DNA from 2 places in the Salinivibrio sp. PR932 genome. Region 2 is predicted to be linked to the other one. Evidence: predicted binding sites of a transcription regulator. Region 2 holds the regulator's gene; the other holds the start of a gene.

Region 1 (10,411 bases), on a different contig from region 2:
CCCTTCTCCTTTGAGGGTATCCACTAACCCTGCAGCTTTGACTGCGGCCACAAGGGTAGAAAAGTCATCATTTTTTGCGGCTGTGTCCACAATATCGTGGCCGCCTTTGTGGTGCGCAGCCATCGCGCTTCCCATTCCTAGAATCAAGGCGGCAGTCACCGCAAATTTCGTGAAGGTACGTTTTAGCATGTTGCTCTCCTTTTCATCGATTAGTCATTCCTCACCAAACCATCATCAACAATGACAGTGAGTGACTGCTCAGGAATGTCATGGCTCTTGGCAAAACGAGTGAAACGGCAAAGAGGATCACTTTTGGTAGGCAAGGAGAGGCACACATCTATGATCTTTTACGCCTGATTGATCGTGAAATCACGTGCAATTTTTCGAACAAGTCATTCGCATAAACGTGATTGTGAGCACACTTTTATCGGCGTACCTTCTCTCTCGTCCCGCGACGAAAGGTCGCAAAGAAAATCTTCAAATAGAGACATTGTGGTGACAATTGGTCACCGAGATTGGCGTTTAATAACAATCAATCGACAACGAGAGAGGAAACAATCATGAAAAAATTAGCAGCTATTTTTGCACTGACACTCGCATCAACCTCAGTAATGGCGAGCGGTCTTAACCTTGACGTACAACCTGCAGAAGGCGGTGCTTGGGTATCAGTGACTGAACAAGGTCAAGCCGTTAAAGGCGCGAAAGTGACCAGCTCAAAAAGCATGGACAGCAAAGTGACTGACGAATCAGGTCGTGTATTCATTTACAGCCAAGACCAAAACAGTGGTTCAGTGACTTATGTTGCAAATACCGACCAAGGCCAACAAGCAGAAAAAGCCGCTTTTGTTGCCGGTGACCGCAGCTAATTTGCCCCATTAGGCAAAGACATCGTTGGAAAGCAAAAAAGAGAGCATTGGCTCTCTTTTTTTATGATTAGGCGTTGTCAGGCATGAGCCACGCTTGGAGCGCATGCAGTGAGTCCACTTGGTGGGTGGGCGTCACGCCTTCTGGCAGGGGCTTTTTGTTGCGATTCAACCAGCATGTGTCTATTCCTGCGCGCATGCCACCGAGGACATCGGCCATTGGGTTATCGCCGACCATAAGGATTTGAGACTTAGGAGGATGGCCCATCTTTGCAAAAGCATGCTCGAAGATGCGTGGGTCAGGTTTGGCAAAACCGACTTGCTCGGATACCACGAGAGTAGAAATGGCTGGCTTGAACCCTGTTTTTTCTAAACGGACATCCTGTAACGCGGTAAAGCCATTGGTGATAATACCAATGTGTGCGTGTGGACGAATCGCGTTTAGCAATGCTTCTGCGCCTGGGAGTGGCTCACAGATTTCGGCCATGGCATCCAAAAAGTGCTGATTTAGCGTTGTCGGTGCCACTCTAAGCCGCTTTCCCCAATGGGTAAAGCGTTTGGTTTGCAGTGTGTGTGCGTCTATCTCGCCATTTTGATATTGCACCCACAAAGGTTTGTTTAGTTCTGAATATTCGGCAAAGGCGTGTTGGTCGAAATCGACATCATAGTGTGAAAACATGCGTTGCAGTCCTGCAAACGCATCAAAGTGAAACAGTGTTTCATCTGCATCAAAAAGAATCCAAGGATACCGCATGGTGACTACATCTCTTTACGTTAAGTAAATGAAGTGTAACAGATGAAGCCCGTTCTCTTCGAGGCTTTTTTGTGCACTCACCGTCCTTGGTGAGAAACACTGAACCGTCAGAATGATGGTAAAACGATCTAGCGTGATTGAGGTTACAAAGTCAGATACAGCCCTGCTAATGTTGCGCTCATCAGATTTGCTAAGGTGGCGGCAAGAATGGCACGCATTCCTAATTTGGCGATATCACCTCGGCGCTCTGGAACAATACCGCCCAGTCCGCCCATCAACATCGCGATCGAAGTGAGGTTGGCAAAGCCGCACAGAGCAAAGGTAACAATGGCTTGGCTATGGGGAGAAAGTGCACCTTTTAGATTCATAAAATCAGCAAACGCCACAAATTCATTCACCGCAATTTTCTTACCAATCAAGGTACCCGCAGTCATTGCTTCCCCCCACGGAATACCGATGAGCCAAGCAACTGGTGCAAACACATAGCCGAATATCCACTCCAGGCTCAACTGAGGCATATTGATCATAGGACCAAGTTTACCCAACCCGCCGTTAATCAGCGCAATCATGCTGATCACGGCCAGTAAGCTAGCCCCGACTGCCATCGCAATTTGTAATCCACTTAAAGCACCTTGTGTGCCTGCATCGATCAAGTTGACAGGCTTATCGTGGTTATCTTGCTCGGCTTGCGCTTGGGTATGGCTGATAGGCGCTTCGGTCTGCGGGACCATAATCTTTGCCATCATTAGACCGGCTGGTGCGGACATAAAGGCGGCAGCGATCAGGTATTTCATTTCAACACCGAGGCCTGCGTATCCAACCATGGTGCCTCCAGCGACGGAGGCTAACCCGCCGACCATGACTGCAAATAATTCTGAGCGCGTCATTGAGGCGAGAAAAGGGCGCACGACAAGAGGGGCTTCTACCGATCCGACAAAGATATTGGCAGTGGCTGACATCGATTCAGTGCGCGAGGTGCCGAGTACGCGTCGTAGTACGCCACCGATCAGGCGAATAATCCAAGCCATGATCCCTAAATGGTAAAGCACCGCGATCAGAGCGGAGAAAAAGACGATAGTTGGTAAAACGTTGAAAGCAAAGATAAAGCCAAGTTTAAATTTCGCGAGATCACCAAATAGAAACTCAGCACCAATATCGCCAAAGCTAATAATTGCGGACACGGCTTCTGATGCGTTAGCCAGAATGCGCTGACCAAGCGGGACGGAGATAATAAACCCGGCAAAGACGATTTGAATAACGAAAGCGCCACCGACGGTACGCCAGTTGATCGCGCGACGATTTTCTGAAAATCCAATCGCGATAAGAAAGAGGACGCTAATCCCCAAAAGGCCGATGCCAAATTGCATGATGCTTGCTCCGCAAACGTTAAACTGGGATGGAAAACGATTGCGGCGGTATTGTACTTATTTTTCTCAGTGTGACAAGTGTCACGAATAAATCATATTGTTGCATTATTTTGCATTTTTGTGGCTTGGAGGTTATGCGCTCGTAGGCGAGTCGTGCGAGCTCAGAGCGGCTTCACGATAGGTACTTGAACAGACGCATGCTATTCACGATGTCTTTGTGATCCATCAAAAGTTTTGCTGGTGAACATAGGTATTTTTTGTGAGCACTATCAATGAATTCTTTTTATGATACGGCGTATTTCCGCTAAACCTAGAAGAGGAATGTGTATGACACGATCCTTTATAGCTCTGAAATAAAGAGTTCAAATGAGTTCTAGGCCGCGTCTAGTCTGGGATTGAGTGGATATATTGATTAATAGCTGGTTATAAAATCGACATTTGGTTAGTGCCCTAATTAAATCGTTACGCATTTATGTTAGGGTAGTGAGCTGTGTGGATGTTGCGGTTCTTGCTGCTGGTCAACTTTTTTATCCGCGTTTTGCGATGAAAAGGCCAATTGAGCGCACAGGCCACCGACACTCACAGGCTTCCGAACAAACGGACTAAGGAGTTAACTCGTGAGCGATAAAAGCCATGAAGATATGATGAAACCGGACGGGAAAGTTAACCCGATCGATACTGACTACCAGGTCGGTCAGGATAACGTGGCCGTTAAACTTGGCCCGTTTGGTTTTGATATTCACAACCGAGTATTTATGGTCTCGGGGCTGGCCATTATGGCCTTTGTATTTGTCACTTTGGCATTTCAAAACCAAATCGGCCCTGTTTTTGGTGATCTTCGGGGTTGGTTGACCTCGAACCTAGACTGGTTCTTCCTTTCTGCAGGTAATATTTTTGTTATCGCCTGTCTAGTGCTGATTGTGTCACCTTTGGGTCGCGTTCGTCTCGGCGGGACAGAAGCTAAGCCGGATTATAGCTATGCGGGTTGGTTTGCGATGTTGTTTGCCGCCGGTATGGGTATTGGTTTGATGTTCTACGGTGTTTCAGAGCCGTTAACACACTTTCAAACCTCATTGGGCGGTACCGCTGTTGATGCAAACGGTATTCGTACCGACTGGGCACCGTTAGGTGCTGCAGCCGGAGATGCTGAAGCGGCTCGACGCCTAGGTATGTCTGCAACGATTTTCCACTGGGGTCTTCACCCTTGGGCTATCTACGCTGTCTTGGCGCTAGGTCTGGCTCTGTTTGCCTACAACAAAGGTTTGCCTTTGACCATGCGTTCTGTCTTTTACCCGCTCTTTGGCGAGCGTGTATGGGGCTGGACCGGCCACGTGATCGATATTCTTGCGATCATCGCGACCCTCTTCGGCCTTGCAACGTCATTGGGTCTCGGAGCATCACAGGCGTCTGCTGGTCTTCACTATCTGTTTGATACCCCACTGGGTAACACCACTGAGGTGCTGCTTGTCATGGGTATCACCGCGATGGCCATCCTGTCTGTGGTTGCCGGGGTAGATAAAGGGGTGAAACGCCTTTCCGAAGTGAACATGCTGCTTGCGCTGCTACTGCTTATCTTTGTGATTGCAGTGGGTCCAACGCTAGCCATTTTGACCGGTTTCTTTGGTAACCTCGCCGCGTACCTTCAAAACTTGCCTGCGCTGTCTATGCCGTTTGCACGTGAAGATGCCAACTTTACGCAGGGCTGGACTTCGTTCTATTGGGCATGGTGGATTTCATGGTCCCCATTTGTAGGTATGTTTATTGCGCGTGTATCTCGTGGCCGCACAGTGCGTGAGTTTATCACCTGCGTATTGCTGATCCCATCTGCTGCTTGTGTGTTATGGATGACCGCATTCGGTGGCACCGCGATTGGTCAATTTGTAAACGAAGGTTACACCGCAGTTGTTGATGCAGAGCTGTCACTGAAACTGTTTGCGATGTTGGATGATTTGCCGTTGGCATCGATTACCTCATTCATCGGTATCATTCTGGTTATCGTGTTCTTTGTGACCTCGTCTGACTCGGGCTCATTGGTTATCGATACCATTTCTGCAGGCGGTAAAGTGAACGTGCCAGTGCCACAACGTGTTTTCTGGGCGTCTTTCGAGGGTCTAGTTGCGGTGGCGCTTATCCTTGGTGGTGGCTTGGTTGCCCTACAAGCGATGGCGGTTTCAACCGGCTTCCCGTTCACGATTGTACTCTTGGTGGCGACGGCTTCCTTGTTTAAAGGGTTGGCATCAGAGCCGCGCGCTAAGTAACTGTACGTGCTAAGTAACTAACAGTTAGCTATGATGAAAAAGGCAGGCCCTCGGGACTGCCTTTTTTATTACCAACAACTTTGATATGTGATGGGTGAGACAACGCTTTTAGGTTTCATCTATTGTAAATAGTCAACCGCATACCCTTGCACTTTCTCGCAACGCTAGGTGAGCATCATGGAAGCTGAACAAGTTGAAATTGCGACATTTCTTTCCCAATACGCCCCTTTTGAATCGATTCCCGAAGAGGTGGTTGCTGAGGTCGCGCAAAGCATCGAAATTAGTTATCACCGAGCGGGCACGACGATTTTTGCCTACGGCGATGAGATTCATGATTTAGCCATGATCCGTAGCGGTGCTGTCGAGCTGTATCGTCGTAATGGCACCTTGTACAACCGTATCGCCGAGGGGGATATCTTCGGTCAAATGGGGCTTTTGATGAACAACCGGGTGCGTATGCCCGCCAAGGCGATCGAAGACACCTTGGTGTACTTCATCCCTGAGGCGACATTTAACCGCTTGTTTGATGAATTTGAACACTTTGCCGATTTTGTCGAGGTCGAAGACCGGACGCGATTACGTCAGGCGGTATCGAGCCATAATGAAGCCAATGATCTGACGACGTCCAAGGTTAAGAAGCTGATTATTCGCGACCCCGTGATGATCGATAGTACCGACTCGGTACAATATGCAGCCCAAGTTATGTCGCAAGAAGCGGTCTCGTCAATTTTGGTGATGGGCGATGAGCCAGATCCAGAAACTGGCCTGAATCCAGTGCTGGGGATCATTACTGATCGTGACTTACGTAATCGCGTGTTAGCAGAAGGCTTGCCTTATGAAACGCCGGTACAAGAAATCATGTCGCCCCAGCTGATCACCCTCGATCATAATGCCTACATCTTTGAAGCCATGCTCACCATGCTGCGCTCAAACCTCCACCACGTACCGGTACTGCAACATGGCAAACCACTGGGTGTGGTCGCACTATCGGATATTGCACGTTACGAATCGCAAAACAGCTTGTTCCTCGTCGCCAGTATTTTCCGCCAACAATCGGTGGACGATTTAGTGGTGTTAGCCAAACAAGTCAAAGATTGCTTTGTACGTATGGTCAATGAGGACGCGAACTCACACATGATTGGGTCTGCGATGTCCGTGATTGGCCGCAGTTTTAAGCAGCGCCTGTTGGAGTTAGCAGAAGAAGAGCTGGGTGAGCCGCCTATTCCGTATTGCTTTTTGGCGATGGGGTCGATGGCACGCGATGAGCAGCTGATTGTAACCGATCAAGACAATGCCATTATCTTGGACGATAGTTTTAACCACGACGAGCATAACGCGTACTTTGAGGCACTATCGAAGCGCGTGTCTGATGGACTTGATGCCTGCGGGTATACCTATTGTACCGGTAACATCATGGCGACCAACCCTGAGTGGCGCAAAACGCTGAAAGAGTGGGAACAATGCTTCGCCGATTGGATTGATAATCCGAGCCCACGCTCGTTACTCGACAGCAATATTTTCTTTGATTTAGATGGTGTCTATGGTCGAACTAACTGGGCTGAGCAACTCAAAGCCTTCATTGGTCGCCGTGCACGTCGCAATAATCGCTTTTTAGCCTCAATGGCGCGCAATGCCTTAAACCGCACCCCGCCCTTGGGCTTTTTCAAAGATTTCGTGATGGAGCAAGATGGGCGACACAATAACTCTATTAACCTCAAACGCCGTGGTACAGCGCCATTAGCCGATCTTATCCGTGTACACGCATTAGCTATCGATTCGCGCTCACAAAACTCGTTTGAGCGCTTAGACGACATTATTGAATCTGGGATCTTGCCCAAAGGCCGAGGGCCAGACCTTCGAGATGCGATGGAATTTATTTCCATGGTGCGTATTCGTCACCAAGCGCTGGATATCGAAGCGGGGCGTGATCCAGATAACAACGTAGAACCGGAGAATCTATCCGATTTTGAGCGCCGTAACCTCAAAGATGCATTCCAGATTTTAAGTAACGCTCAGAAGTTCTTGAAATTCCGCTATCAGCCGAATCGGTCATAAGGGGTTGGCATGTTGCATTTTGACCTTAAAAAGAAAGCCCCGGCGCAACACGTAGACTGGCAAGCCATGCTGGATACCAAACGAGAGCAAGTGAAACATGAGACGTTACAGGCGTTTTATCAACAAGGCTGGGTAGCACCAGATACGCCTCTAAAGGATGTACCTTTTGTTGCACTCGATTTTGAAACCACGGGTCTAGACAGTGAAAAGGATGCCATTGTCAGTATTGGGCTGGTGCCTTTTACCCTTAGTCGCGTTCGCTGCCAACAGGCGCAGCACTGGATTGTGAATCCCAATCGGCCGCTGGCGGAGTCTTCGATTGTTATTCATGGCATCACCCATTCAGACATTATGAATGCACCAGACTTTTCTCATGTGATTGAACCACTGCTAAGCGCGCTCGCCGGTGCGATCGTTGTGGTGCATTACCGCCGTATCGAGCGAGAGTTCCTTGACCGTGCCATTAAGCAGCGTTTAGGGGAAGGGATTATTTTTCCGATGGTCGATACGATGGAGCTTGAGGCGCGGAAGCACCGCACCGGTAAGCGCAGCTTAATGGACCGTATTATGCGTCGTCCGCCGGTGTCAATTCGGTTAGCCGACAGCCGCACTCGGTATCAGCTGCCTTTTTATCAAAGTCATCATGCCTTAACCGATGCCATTGCCACGGCAGAGCTGTTGCAAGCTCAAGTGGCCCACGACTTTTCCCCTGACACACCGATTAGCGATGTATGGAGCTAATGTTAAGACGGCTATCGCTTTTTGATTGAACCATAGACACGGATGGTTCGTAGACCCGTTTACAGGCGATAGCACGTCGAGTGCTGGTTTTCAGTGCAATAAGAATGTGCTACAACATCAGCGACTGATAATCAGAGGAAAGCACATGACATTTATCCATGCAGTAGAAGGGCTGGTGTTTGGCCTTGGGGTGTTGTTGTTGTCATCAGGCATTGGCTTTGCTTACTGGGGACTCACGTTAAAGCCCGAAGAGGCCGAAGACATGACGGCACGTAAAATTGAGTTGGGCTTTTATGCCGGTGCGTGCATTGTGTTTGCGCTGTTAATTGCCTATTGGCTCACTTGGTGATCCGCACTGACTTTAACGATAAAAAAACCACCGCTTGAACGGTGGTTTTTGTAGGTTGATACCGACAGATCGGTGTTGTTACCACACGTCTTTATCGATTTGCTTGTCCAGTTTCGGGAACTTAGTACGATCAAACGTTGGCTTCTTACCCGCTCGGCGTTGGTCTTCATAATCTTTCATCAACGCAAACGCAATGCCAGATAGTAGCGCAATTGCCACTAAGTTGATCACCGCCATCATACCCATCGATAAGTCAGCAAAACTCCAGATCAACGGCAAGTCAGTAATTGACCCCACCAATACCATAGAGAGAACCGCGATACGGTACAAAGTGATGGCTTTACGACACTTGAAGATATACTCGATGTTAGATTCACCATACGAGTAGTTCGCAATGATAGACGTAAAGGCGAACAACAAAATCGCAATGGCAATAAAGCCTGCACCCCAGTCACCCACTTGGCTCACCAAGGCTTCTTGAGTCAGTGCAATACCGGTAAGACCACTTTCTGGGTCGAGCATACCAGACATCAAGATAATCGAGGCGGTTGCAGTACAGATCACAATGGTATCGACAAACACCCCCAGCATTTGTACATAGCCTTGTGCAGCAGGGTGGTTAGGCTTGGTGGTGGCTGTTGCTGCGGCATTGGGTGCAGAACCCATACCGGCTTCGTTCGAGAACAGGCCGCGTTTGATACCTTGCATCATTGCTTGGGCAATGGCATAACCCATCGCACCGCCGGCAGCTTGTTCAACGCCCAGCGCACTCTTAACAATCATCGAGATAACGGCAGGAAGCTGCTCGATATTCATCGCAACGACAAACAGTGCCACGGCAAGATACGCAAGTGCCATGAACGGAACGATAAGCTCCGCTACACGCGCCACTGAGCGCATACCACCAAAAATTACCGGTGCGGTGACCAGTGTAATTGCGATCCCGACTGCGAGTTCATTGACTCCAAATGCCGTATTCATTGCAGCGGCAATTGAGTTGGATTGTACCCCGTTAAAGGCCAGGCCGAATGCAATAATCAGACACACGGCGAAGGCGATACCGAGCCAGCGCTGACCAAGACCTTTTTCAATGTAATACGCCGGACCACCACGATAGCTGTTGTCTTTGTGGTTGACTTTGTAAGCTTGCGCGAGGGTGGATTCGACAAAGCTGGTGGCCATACCGACCAATGCGGTTAACCACATCCAGAAGATAGCGCCAGGGCCACCTAAGTAAATCGCCACAGCGACACCGGCCATGTTTCCGGTACCTACACGTGCCGCCAAGCTGGTGCTAAATGCTTGGAAAGAAGAGATGCCGCCTGATGCGCCATCACGGCTATTGGCCATGAGTTTGAACATATGGCCAAAGTTACGAAATTGAATAAAGCCGGAACGTACAGTGAAGTACAGACCTAGACCAATCAATAAGTAAATCAGTACGCTTCCCCAAAGGAGGCTATTACCTGTATCGATTATGGACACAAATAGGTTTTCTAGTAGTTCCATCATAAAACTCTGTTTTTCGTCTGTTGGGAGACGCCTTGAGCTTGAAAAGTCGAGTGTTTGCAAAGGTGACGACAAGCGCCAAGGCCGACAACCACTGTCCATGTGACTTAACTGCAGTCCATGCAGGCGAACGGCTGGTCCCCATCTTGAGGGGCGGTTAGGTTGGTGGCCTAACGTGGAACCAGCGTGGTGTGCAACAGCATTTTGAATCCATGCTCGACTGTTGCCAGAGTGCTCTCACGTTAGTTATGCACCTTGATTGAATGAGTAGGTACACAACGCGGAGCGCACCGGATAATACCGATATTTGTGAGACAAAACACTATGAGAAGGGCGGTTTGATTAAAAATTAACCTGCTCGGTATATTGATTTTGGTGATATTGACTGTAAATAAAATGTAATGCTTTTCATGCTAATTACTTGAACTTACGCGATTTAGTCAAATACAATATTGCATAAATTTTCGTTAAAAGCGACTAAAGGCGGACTATGTCAGAGCGCGTAAAATTGTGAT
Region 2 (10,411 bases):
ACATCCGTTTTTACCAGCATGGGTCTTCCTGTGCGTTAATTACAAATGAGAATCATGAACAATTTGGCAGGATTGTATTGATCATTAATGGCAATGTAAACGATAATTGCTCGTAATTAGGTTTGTAACTCATAATTACATTCCTGTTCGCTAACAGTGTGTAATGGACAGACGTCGAGCATTGCACTCACATTGACTGGTTTAATAAATAAAGGAATTCATCATGGCAACTGCCGCGGTTAGACTGCTTGCCCTCGTCTCTGCACTACTCTCACTCTCAGTCACAGCATCACCACGCATAGTCAGCGCAGGGGCTGGTGTAACAGACTTACTGGTTGAATTAGGCGCGACAGAACAGATAGTTGGCATTGATGTCACCAGCCATCTTCCGAACAAAGAAGTGCCGAATGTCGGCTACCACCGCCAACTTGCCGTCGAAGGTGTGCTGTCTTTATCACCGACTCTAGTCGTAGGCTCAGATGAAATGGGCCCTACCCCGGTTTTGGAGAAAATCGAAGCGTCAGGGGTAACCGTGGCTCGACTGTCTAGTGAACCCAGCGTCGAGACACTCAAAACACGGATTAAAAAAGTCGCGAGCCTGACTCATACAGAGTCCAAAGCCGCAGCCTTACTGGCCGATATAGACACCAAGCTTGCGACATTGAGAGCGCATGCCCCTAAAACCTCGCTCAAAGGTGTCTTTCTTTTGGTTCACCAAGGACGTCCTGCCAGTGTCGCGGGAGCCAATACCTCACCGGATACCTTGTTGTCGCTGATGGGTGCGACTAACCCTGCCGCCGCGGCGCTCAGTAGCTATAAACCACTGTCGCCAGAAGCGTTACTTGGCTTTGATCCAGACTTTATCTTGGTCATGCAGCGTTCTCTCGACCAGCTAGGCGGTGTTGAAGGGCTCGCTGATGCCGTGCCTTTACTCAATGCCACGCGCGCATTCCAACAGCAGCGAATTATTCCAATTGACGGCAGTGTATTAGTGGGAGGGCTTAGCTTGAAATCACTGGATGAAGCCATTCGTATTCAGCGCGCTGTCGTTGGAGAGAACGACTAATGCAAGCGTCTTTTCGATCCTCACAGTCGCATGTTTTTCCGGCGCTCATCGTCGCACTTGTCGTCGTAGGGATAACATCTATTGCGGTGGGACAATGGCAACTTGGCTGGCTGACCAGTTTACAGAGCTTAACCCCTTGGCATGACAATATTGAGCCGCATGTGCTCGCCATCGTTCAACAAGTTCGATTACCTCGAACCTTGCTGTGTATTTTTATCGGTGCATTGCTCGCCGTTTGCGGCACTTTGATGCAGGGGCTTTTCCGCAACCCGCTCGCTGACCCGGGTATTATCGGTGTCTCTGGCGGCGCATCATTAGGAGGCGCACTGGGCTTGCTATTGCTCTCTTGGGGCAGTATCGAGGCCAGCTTTGTGTTTTCGGTGCCTGCCTTTGCGTTTATCGGTGCACTACTGGCAACCCTATTTGTATACAGAATTGGCACAACGGCCATGGGCAGTTCGGTAACCATCATGTTGCTAGCGGGCATTGCGATCAGTGCTTTGTCCGGCGCTGCATTAGGCTTGATTAACTATGTTGCGGATAATCAAACGTTACGAGACATCGCCCTTTGGTCGATGGGGTCACTGACCGGTGCGACTTGGGGACAGATTGTTCTCACTGGCATCGCTGCATGCTTACTCACGGTATTTGCCTACCAGCGCGCACGCCACTTAAATGCCCTTTTGCTCGGTGAAAACGAAGCGGCGTATTTGGGCATTGATGTACACCATTTAAAACGCCTACTCATTGTTGTGACTGCGGCGGGAATGGGCATTGCGGTAAGTGCTGCCGGTCTTATCGGCTTTGTGGGTCTAGTGATCCCACACATTGGACGTTTAATTGCCGGCCCGGATCATCGCACACTGGTGCCCTTATCAGCCATTCTTGGTGCCCTGTTACTGACCTTGGCCGACATTGTTGCCCGTGTCATTGTCGCACCCGCCGAATTGCCGGTTGGCATTATTACCGCCCTAATGGGGGCTCCTTTCTTTCTATGGCTTCTTATTCAACAACGAAAAGCAGTGGTTCACGAATGACAGATTCTGCCCTTCAAATCTCCAAGCTCAGCTATGCGCTTAACGGCCGTCAACTGCTAAGCGAGATTAATCTCGCCTTTACTGCCGGCCAGTTACACGTTTTACTCGGGCCGAATGGTGCGGGGAAAAGTACACTGTTAAAGCAATTGATTAGCGACAAACATCAACATGGCAGTGTGCAGTTTTGGCAACAGCCAAAGAGCCAGTGGCAAGGCGAAGAATTTGCCCGACGAGTTGCCTTCCTGCCCCAACATAGCGGGCTCACGTTTGCATTCTCAGCACAAGAAGTGGTCGAGATGGGGGCGACACCACTAAAGGCAAACCGAGAACAGATCGCGGCCCTGGCTAACGAGCAACTAACGGCATGGGATATTAGCCATCTTGCTCATCGACCGTATCCGATTTTGTCTGGCGGTGAAAAACAACGCGTACACATGGCGCGCGTGTCATTACAGCTGGCACAAACCGCACCGGATCAAGCGATTCTGATGCTGGATGAACCCACTTCGGCCTTAGATATTACCCATCAACATTACACCCTAAAGCGCTGTCGAGCACTCGCTGACCAAGGAATGACAGTACTCGTAGTGTTGCACGACCTGAATTTGGCGGCGCAATACGCCGATCAACTGCATTTTCTGAAAGCAGGTCGAATCGTCCTATCCGGCGATCCGTGGCAGTGTTTTAGTAGTGATAGAGTGGCAGACATCTACCAATACCCGCTGACCGTATTGACGCACCCAGAGCATAACTGCCCACTGATCGTGTCTTAATTGACAAATACATCATAGCTGGCTCACAAAACCGCCTGTTGGTCCGTTTTCGCTGATCAGACCAATTGCGAGTGTGCGCCAACCTAAGTAAACTGAGAGCGCAACCGATTAGCTATGAGAATGGATGAAATCGGATTCGTTACCTTCGCAACCGTCTGATGTGCCGGGATTGTGAAAGACATCGCCGCTGAGAAACAGCGGCGTTTTTCTGTAAGGTCGCGAGTAACGATCCCTACGCATTACTACAAAGAAGAATCAAGATGGCAACGATTAAAGATGTCGCGCGTCTCGCCGGTGTATCGACCACGACGGTGTCGCACGTGATAAACAAAACCCGCTTTGTCGCAGAGAAGACGACTGAGAAAGTATGGCAAGCGGTTGAAGAATTGAACTACGCCCCAAGTGCTGTGGCGCGAAGCTTGAAGTGCAATACAACACGTACACTGGGTATGTTGGTGACTAAATCCACCAACCCCTTTTTCGCCGAACTGGTTCACGGTGTGGAAGACTATTGCTATAAGCAAGGCTACACGCTGATTCTCTGCAATACCGAGGGTAACCTTGAAAAGCAACGCGACTACCTGCGTATGTTGTCTGAAAAACGCGTCGACGGACTCATTGTGGTGTGCTCTGACCTCAACGAAGATTTGATGCTGTTATTAGAAAAAAAACGCGATCTGCCTATGGTCGTGATGGATTGGGGCAGTCATCATATCGATACAGACCGTATAGAAGATAACGCTGAATTGGGCGGTTACCTTGCTACCAAACACTTTATTGATAATGGTCATACTAGGATTGGCTGCATTTCTGGCCAAATGGATAAAAATACCTGTAAGCATCGCTTAAACGGTTATTTCCGCGCGTTAAAAGAAGCCAACATTCCAGTAAATGAAAATTGGTTGATTGAGGCAGATTTTGAAGCCGATCAAGCGCAAATTGCAGCGAAGCAATTAGCGACAATGTCAGACCGCCCGACCGCTGTGTTTTGTTTTAATGACATTATGGCATTAGCGGCCATTAGTACATTTAACGAGCACGGCTTGAAAGTGCCAGATGATATATCGGTGATTGGTTACGATAATATTGATCTCACCGAGTATTTCTCGCCACCATTGACAACTATTCACCAGCCCAAACGCCGCCTAGGCAAAACGGCCGTCAAGCTCTTGCTCGCGCGAATTGCCAACAACGAGACTCAACAGCAAGTGTTCGAAATGCAACCTGCACTAGTGAGTCGACAGTCAGTTAAAACACTATCTTAATGTTTTAACGAAATTTTTATGAAGAGCACCGTCAATGCCTTGGCGGTGCTTTTTTACGCGACTACTCTTCCTATAGTGCTTTTACTCTAGTTCATCAATTACACCCACCCTGAACCAAGATCACACTTTGCGTAATAGGAGAGGACGACATCGGTGTCTAATTATTATATGCTTAATAGCGATTGAACAAGGCAAACCATGGCGAAAGCATGGGACGCAAAGCCTCCGGCCTAATGGTAATTTGACATGATGTCAAAATATCAACGGTAGCGGGGTTGCCAACATATCAAAGCTGACAAATTTGATGGCTCGTTGACAATTCTGCGATCTTGCCTTGTTACATTATGACGTCTTTTTTAGGCATTAGTAATTCATCGAGATTTTAATCAAATGGATAAACCAGCTTTAAAGAACGCAATGAAGTTATTTGCCAAATTGGGCAGTATAAAGTCCCGTTCAATGTTTGGTGGGTTTGGTATCTTTTGTGAAGACACCATGTTCGCACTTGTCGTTAACAACACTCTCCATTTACGTGCTGGAAAAGAAAACGAAGCACTATTAAAAAAACAAGGCTTATCACCCTACGTGTATAAAAAGCGGGGCTTTCCCGTTGTGACGAAATATTTTGCGATTCCTGAATACTGGTGGGATGACCAAGATAAACTGCTCACTGAAGCCAAAGAAGCGCTGGATGTCGCGACACGCGATCGTACTTTGAAAAAACAAGCCGCACCGTCTCGTTTAAAAGACTTGCCTAATTTACGGCTCGCGACCGAGCGCATGCTGAAAAAAGCAGGTATTGAGACGCCTGAAAGCTTACAGCAACAAGGTGCCGTCAATGCCTATAAAGCGCTCCTTTCTGCGCATGAAAAAGAGCTAAGCTTGGAGTTACTGTGGTCACTAGAAGGTGCGATTACTGGCAAGCATTGGTCTGTGGTTCCACCCCAACGTCGCCAAGAATTATTACAACATTTAGAAAATTAATTCCTCACAACCCCCATACCTCTCTACCTTTTTTGTGAGCAATGTTCGCGTCCAACACCGCCTTTATGGCGGTGTCGCTTTTTCTGAACGAGCTAAACGCTCAATAAATCATCATTCAAACTAATTTCTGACTAATAGCGAAAGTTTCTTGCGATCGGTCGGGTCTGGTTAAAGGTACGATTAAGGACACAGTTCCTCAATGTAACCGACAAATCAGCCAGTTAATTCAGCTACAGTACCTAAAGTAATAACTGGGACCCATTTACTATCGGACGAGACACAGTATGCCAGTAAAAAAGATATTGCTTGGTTTAGTGGTGGTGGCGCTTGTAACACTTTGGTTCAGTTTAGATCTCAGCCAGTGGCTCACGCTTGAAAACGCCAAAGCACAACAAGTGGCATTGAATGATTACATTATCGAAAACGCGACCATCGCAAGCCTGGTGTTTTTTGTCGGCTATGTGGTGATGACCGCCCTGTCCTTACCGGGTGCGGCAGTGGCCAGTCTATTGGGCGCGGCACTCTTTGGCTTTTGGTGGGCATTAGTGTTGGTCTCCTTTGCCAGCTCGATTGGCGCTACCCTCGCCTTCTTGGTCAGCCGTTTTATGCTACGTGACTGGGTCCAAGCTAAATTTGGCAGTAAGCTCGACACCATTAATCGCGGCATAGAGAAAGACGGTCGCTTGTATCTGTTGACCCTCCGCCTGATCCCGATTTTCCCGTTTTTTCTGATTAACTTGGTGATGGGACTAACCTCGTTCAAAACCCGCACCTTCTATTGGGTTAGCCAGTTAGGGATGCTGCCAGGCACCGCGGTATACGTGAATGCAGGGACCCAACTGGCCCAAATCGACGCACTCGGCGATGTGGTGTCTCCGTCGGTGCTTGGCTCTCTCGCCTTACTGGGTGTCTTCCCACTACTGGCAAAGTGGGTCATGGCTTGGATCACGCGTCGTAAACGCTATCAAGGTTGGAACAAACCCCAACAGTTTGACCGCAATATGGTAGTGATTGGTGCCGGTGCAGGCGGCTTGGTATCGAGTTATATCGCTGCAGTGGTAAAAGCAAAAGTCACGCTGGTTGAAAAAGGTTCGATGGGAGGAGACTGCCTAAACACCGGATGTGTTCCCTCAAAAGCGCTAATACGCGCGGCAAAAACCATGCGAGAAATTGGCAAGGCCAAAACGTTTGGCATTCATACCCAAACGCCAGCTGTTGATTTTTCGGCCGTGATGGCACGGGTTAAACAGGTTATAACCCACATTGAGCCTCACGATTCGGTCGAGCGTTACACCAAACTCGGCGTGGAGTGTGTGCAAGGTGAAGCGCACATCGTTTCGCCATGGGAAGTTGAGGTGAACGGCGAGCGACTGACCACTCGCAACATCGTGATTGCCACAGGCGCACGCCCCATGCTGCCCCCGATTCCCGGTTTGGCTGAGGTCACGCATTACACCTCGGATACGATTTGGTCTCTGGCTGAGCTGCCACCACGGTTGTTGGTTTTAGGCGGTGGCCCCATTGGCGCGGAATTGGCGCAAAGCTTTTCATGCTTAGGCAGCCAAGTGACGCTCGCGGAAATGGCTGACCAACTTCTTAGCCGTGAAGACAAAGATGCCGCACAGCTAGTTGAGCAGGCGTTAGAGCGTGACGGTGTCACGGTTTTAACACAGCACAAAGTCAAAGCATTTGAACACAGTGATAATGAGCAAATCGCGTTACTCGATGGCCCTGACGGTGAGAAGTCTGTCTCATTTGATGCGGTGCTAGTCGCGTTAGGGCGCAGTGCCAACACCAAAGGATTTGGTCTCGAAAAGCTCGATATTCCAGTGACCGAGCGTGGCACTATTCAAATCAACGAGTATCTGCAAACCGTCTATCCGAATATCTATGCGGTAGGTGATGTAGCGGGGCCGTTTCAGCTCACCCACGCCAGTGCCCACCAAGCGTGGTATGCCGCCGTGAATGCACTATTCGGGCAATTTAAACGCTTTCGTGCTGACTATTCAGTAATGCCTTCCGCGACCTATACATCGCCAGAAGTCGCGCGTGTGGGCATCAATGAAAAAGAAGCCAAAGCCAATCAGCAAGAGGTGGAAGTGACCTATTACGGCATTGATGATCTGGATCGCGCGATCGCTGATGGAAATGACCACGGTTTTATTAAGGTACTGACACCGAAAGGAAAAGATACCATTCTGGGGGTGACTATTGTTGGCGAGCATGCAGGCGACTTGCTCGCAGAATTTACTCTCGCCATGCGGCACGGGTTAGGACTGAATAAAATTTTGGGCACCGTCCATCCGTATCCAACCATGAGTGAAGCGGTGAAGTATACCGCTGGAATGTGGAAACAAGCCCATGCACCCGAGAAGCTGCTTAACTGGGTCGAAAAATATCATCGTTGGATGCGTCACTAATTGAAAAGGAAGATGACAATGAAACACTGGATAGCGGCGTTAACATTGGCAATTGCGAGTACTGCCAGTTTTACTGCCTCTGCAAGCGCGGAAAACAACAGTTGGGAAAGTATTGAGCAACAAGCCAAAGGTCAAACTGTTTACTTTAACGCATGGGGCGGCAATCAAGAGATCAATGCTTACCTGCGCTGGGCAAGCCGCGAGTTACAACGCGATTACGGTGTCACCCTGAAACATGTCAAAGTGGCGGATATCGCTGAAACCGTCAATCGCCTGCTTGCCGAAAAGACCGCCGGTAAGGATAGCGGCGGCAGTGTCGATATGGTTTGGATTAACGGCGAAAACTTCAAATCGATGAAGGAAAATGATTTGCTGTACGGCCCTTTTGTCAGCACGCTCCCCAATTGGCAAATTGTCGATAAAAGCTTACCGGTTGAAGAAGACTTCACGGAGCCTACAGACGGCCTCGAAGCACCCTGGGGGGTGGGACAGCTGGTGTTTATCCATGATCAGAAAACCTTGGCCAACCCACCTCGCTCTTTCGCCGAACTGTTAAGTTTGGCTAAAGCATTCCCTGGCCGTATTAGTTACCCCAAACCCCCTGAGTTTCACGGCACCAGTTTTCTGAAAGCGGCGTTACTCGAGCTCACGGACAGCCGCGAGGCACTTTACTTGCCGGTTGATGAGGTGGATTTTGACGCCGTGACCGCACCATTGTGGCGCTATCTCGACCAACTGCACCAAGTCTCTTGGCGCGAAGGCGCGCAGTTCCCATCGGGTAGTGCTGAAACTATCCAATTGTTGGACGATGGTGAGCTTCTCGTCGCGATAGCGTTTAACCCCAATGCAGCAAAAGCGGCGGTGGCCTCTGGAAAACTTGCCCCATCAGCGCGTGCGTTTGCCTTTGACCAAGGCGCGCTGTCTAACATTCACTTTATGGCGATTCCATACAACGCCAATGCCAAAGCCGGTGCCATGGTCGCCATCAACTTCTTAATGAGCGAAAAGGCACAGCTGCGCAAAGCCGATACCCAAGTATGGGGCGATCCACCCGTCGTGAAGCTGCCTGACACCGCCGAAGTTAGCCGCTTTAACACCCAACCCGAGCCACACCCAAGCTGGCAAACCGCGCTTGAGCGCGCTTGGCTGAAACGCTACGGCCAATAGAAAGAGGTTGATATGGCACGTTTGCTGTTTGCCATTACCCTAACGGTGTGCTGCCTACCCTTGTTGCCAGGGGTGGGCGGCTTATTCGCGACCGCCTTTGCATTCTTACCCACACTAGGGCTGACAGAGGCTAACTTTAGCGGCTGGCAAGCTGTCATGGCATGGCCGGGGCTATCACAATCTATTCAGCTAACGCTCATCTCGGGGTTAGGCAGTAGCCTGCTCGCGGTGGCACTTAGCTTTATGATTTTACAGGCTACTTGGCACACGCCTATTTGGCAAAAGATCAGTGCACGCTTGCCTGCGCTACTGGCATTACCACACGTCGCGTTTGCGATTGGTCTGGTTTTGCTGCTATCCCCGTCGGGTTGGCTATTTCGCCTGTTAACTCCCCTTCTCGGCGATCAACCCGTGACTTGGGCGCTGGTACAAGACCCTTATGTTATTGGGCTCACCTTGGCGCTGACGCTAAAAGAAACTCCGTTTTTACTATTGATGAGTCTATCGGTGCTGCGTCAAATTGATGTGTCTAGACTGACGATGGTATCAACCAGTCTCGGGTATAACCGCACCGCAACCTGGTTAAAAGTCATTCTTCCGCTTTGGCTGGCCAAAATGCGTTTCCCGATTTTTGCCGTCATCGCCTACAGCCTGTCAGTGGTTGATGTGGCGATGATCCTTGGGCCGAATACGCCGCCTACCTATGCGGTATTGGTATGGCAGTGGTTTAATGACCCGGATTTAGCACTATTTCCCAGAGCATCAGCCGGTGCCCTGCTGTTATTTGTTCTGTGTGGCTTAGCCTTATTGCTATTTCGCTTTTTGGCGTGGCTTGGTTGCCAATGTCTCAATCGCTGGCAATACACGGGCCGCCGCCACGCATGGTTACCCGGCAAATCACTCTGGTGGCCGGTGTTTATCACTCCCCTTGCAATTATGCCTGTGTTGCTGATGTGGTCATTCGCGCTGCGCTGGTCATTTCCCGATTGGCTACCCAGCCGATATAGCTTACGGTTTTGGGAGCAAGAGCTTAGCTATGTGTGGTCATTGGCGGGGAACAGTATTGTTCTGGCGGTGATCAGCGCCAGTGTCGCCTTGCTATTTGCCATCGGATGTCTGGAACGGTCAGTCAATCAGCAACGCTCAGTGCCGAGAGCGATCATCGCTATTCCATTATTGGTTCCTCAACTCTCTATCTTGTTCGGTATTCAGGTGGCGGTGTATAGCCTTCCCGGCCAGTGGCACGTGCCGGCAACCCTTTGGGCTCACATTTTTTTCGCGTTTCCTTATGTGTACCTCGCACTCGATGGGCCGTGGCAGCAATTTGATATGCGTCTTATGCAAACCGCCAGAAGCCTCGGTGTCAGCGCCACGCTTGCATGGTGGCGAGTGAAACTGCCACTCCTTTTGCCCGCCATTATTTTGGCGTGGGCGGTCGGCGCGAGTGTCAGTTTGGCACAATACCTACCCACACAATTGCTGGGCGCGGGACGCATTAATACCCTGACCACAGAGGCGGTTAGCTTATCGAGCGGCCTCGATCGCCGTATCAGTGGCCTGTATGGGCTGATGCAAGCGATGCTTCCTCTCATTGTTTTCGCCTTAGCCACTGTGCTGAGCCGCGTGGCTGAACGCCGTCTTTTACCTACATCAACACCAACTATCTCAGGAGCTGAACACCATGACACTGTGTGTCAAC

Evidence for each region. The regulator PurR, encoded in region 2, represses purine synthesis genes. The targets are predictions, from matches to a motif close to TNANGNAAACGTTTNCNTNA.
Region 1: BZG84_RS11770 (NupC/NupG family nucleoside CNT transporter) is a predicted target of PurR. The motif match lies at 3,013-3,032, and genes of this name have one in related genera.

The regions. Positions count from the first base shown of each region.
Region 1 is NZ_MUFM01000025.1:4,865-15,275, reverse strand. Features, by position in the region: gene BZG84_RS11785 (fasciclin domain-containing protein) at 1-189, opposite strand, end outside; gene BZG84_RS11780 (hypothetical protein) at 561-866, shown strand; gene yjjG (pyrimidine 5'-nucleotidase) at 934-1,617, opposite strand; gene BZG84_RS11770 (NupC/NupG family nucleoside CNT transporter) at 1,761-2,984, opposite strand; gene BZG84_RS11765 (BCCT family transporter) at 3,626-5,242, shown strand; gene BZG84_RS11760 (DUF294 nucleotidyltransferase-like domain-containing protein) at 5,420-7,297, shown strand; gene BZG84_RS11755 (3'-5' exonuclease) at 7,307-8,038, shown strand; gene BZG84_RS11750 (hypothetical protein) at 8,184-8,387, shown strand; gene BZG84_RS11745 (alanine/glycine:cation symporter family protein) at 8,466-9,896, opposite strand.
Region 2 is NZ_MUFM01000007.1:49,758-60,168, reverse strand. Features, by position in the region: gene BZG84_RS05110 (TonB-dependent hemoglobin/transferrin/lactoferrin family receptor) at 1-20, opposite strand, end outside; gene BZG84_RS05105 (heme/hemin ABC transporter substrate-binding protein) at 224-1,066, shown strand; gene BZG84_RS05100 (FecCD family ABC transporter permease) at 1,066-2,103, shown strand; gene BZG84_RS05095 (heme ABC transporter ATP-binding protein) at 2,100-2,876, shown strand; gene purR (HTH-type transcriptional repressor PurR) at 3,137-4,141, shown strand; cyclic di-GMP riboswitch class I at 4,322-4,424, shown strand; gene BZG84_RS05085 (TfoX/Sxy family DNA transformation protein) at 4,532-5,125, shown strand; gene lpdA (dihydrolipoyl dehydrogenase) at 5,410-7,545, shown strand; gene BZG84_RS05075 (ABC transporter substrate-binding protein) at 7,558-8,712, shown strand; gene BZG84_RS05070 (ABC transporter permease) at 8,725-10,411, shown strand, end outside; gene BZG84_RS05065 (ATP-binding cassette domain-containing protein) at 10,394-10,411, shown strand, end outside.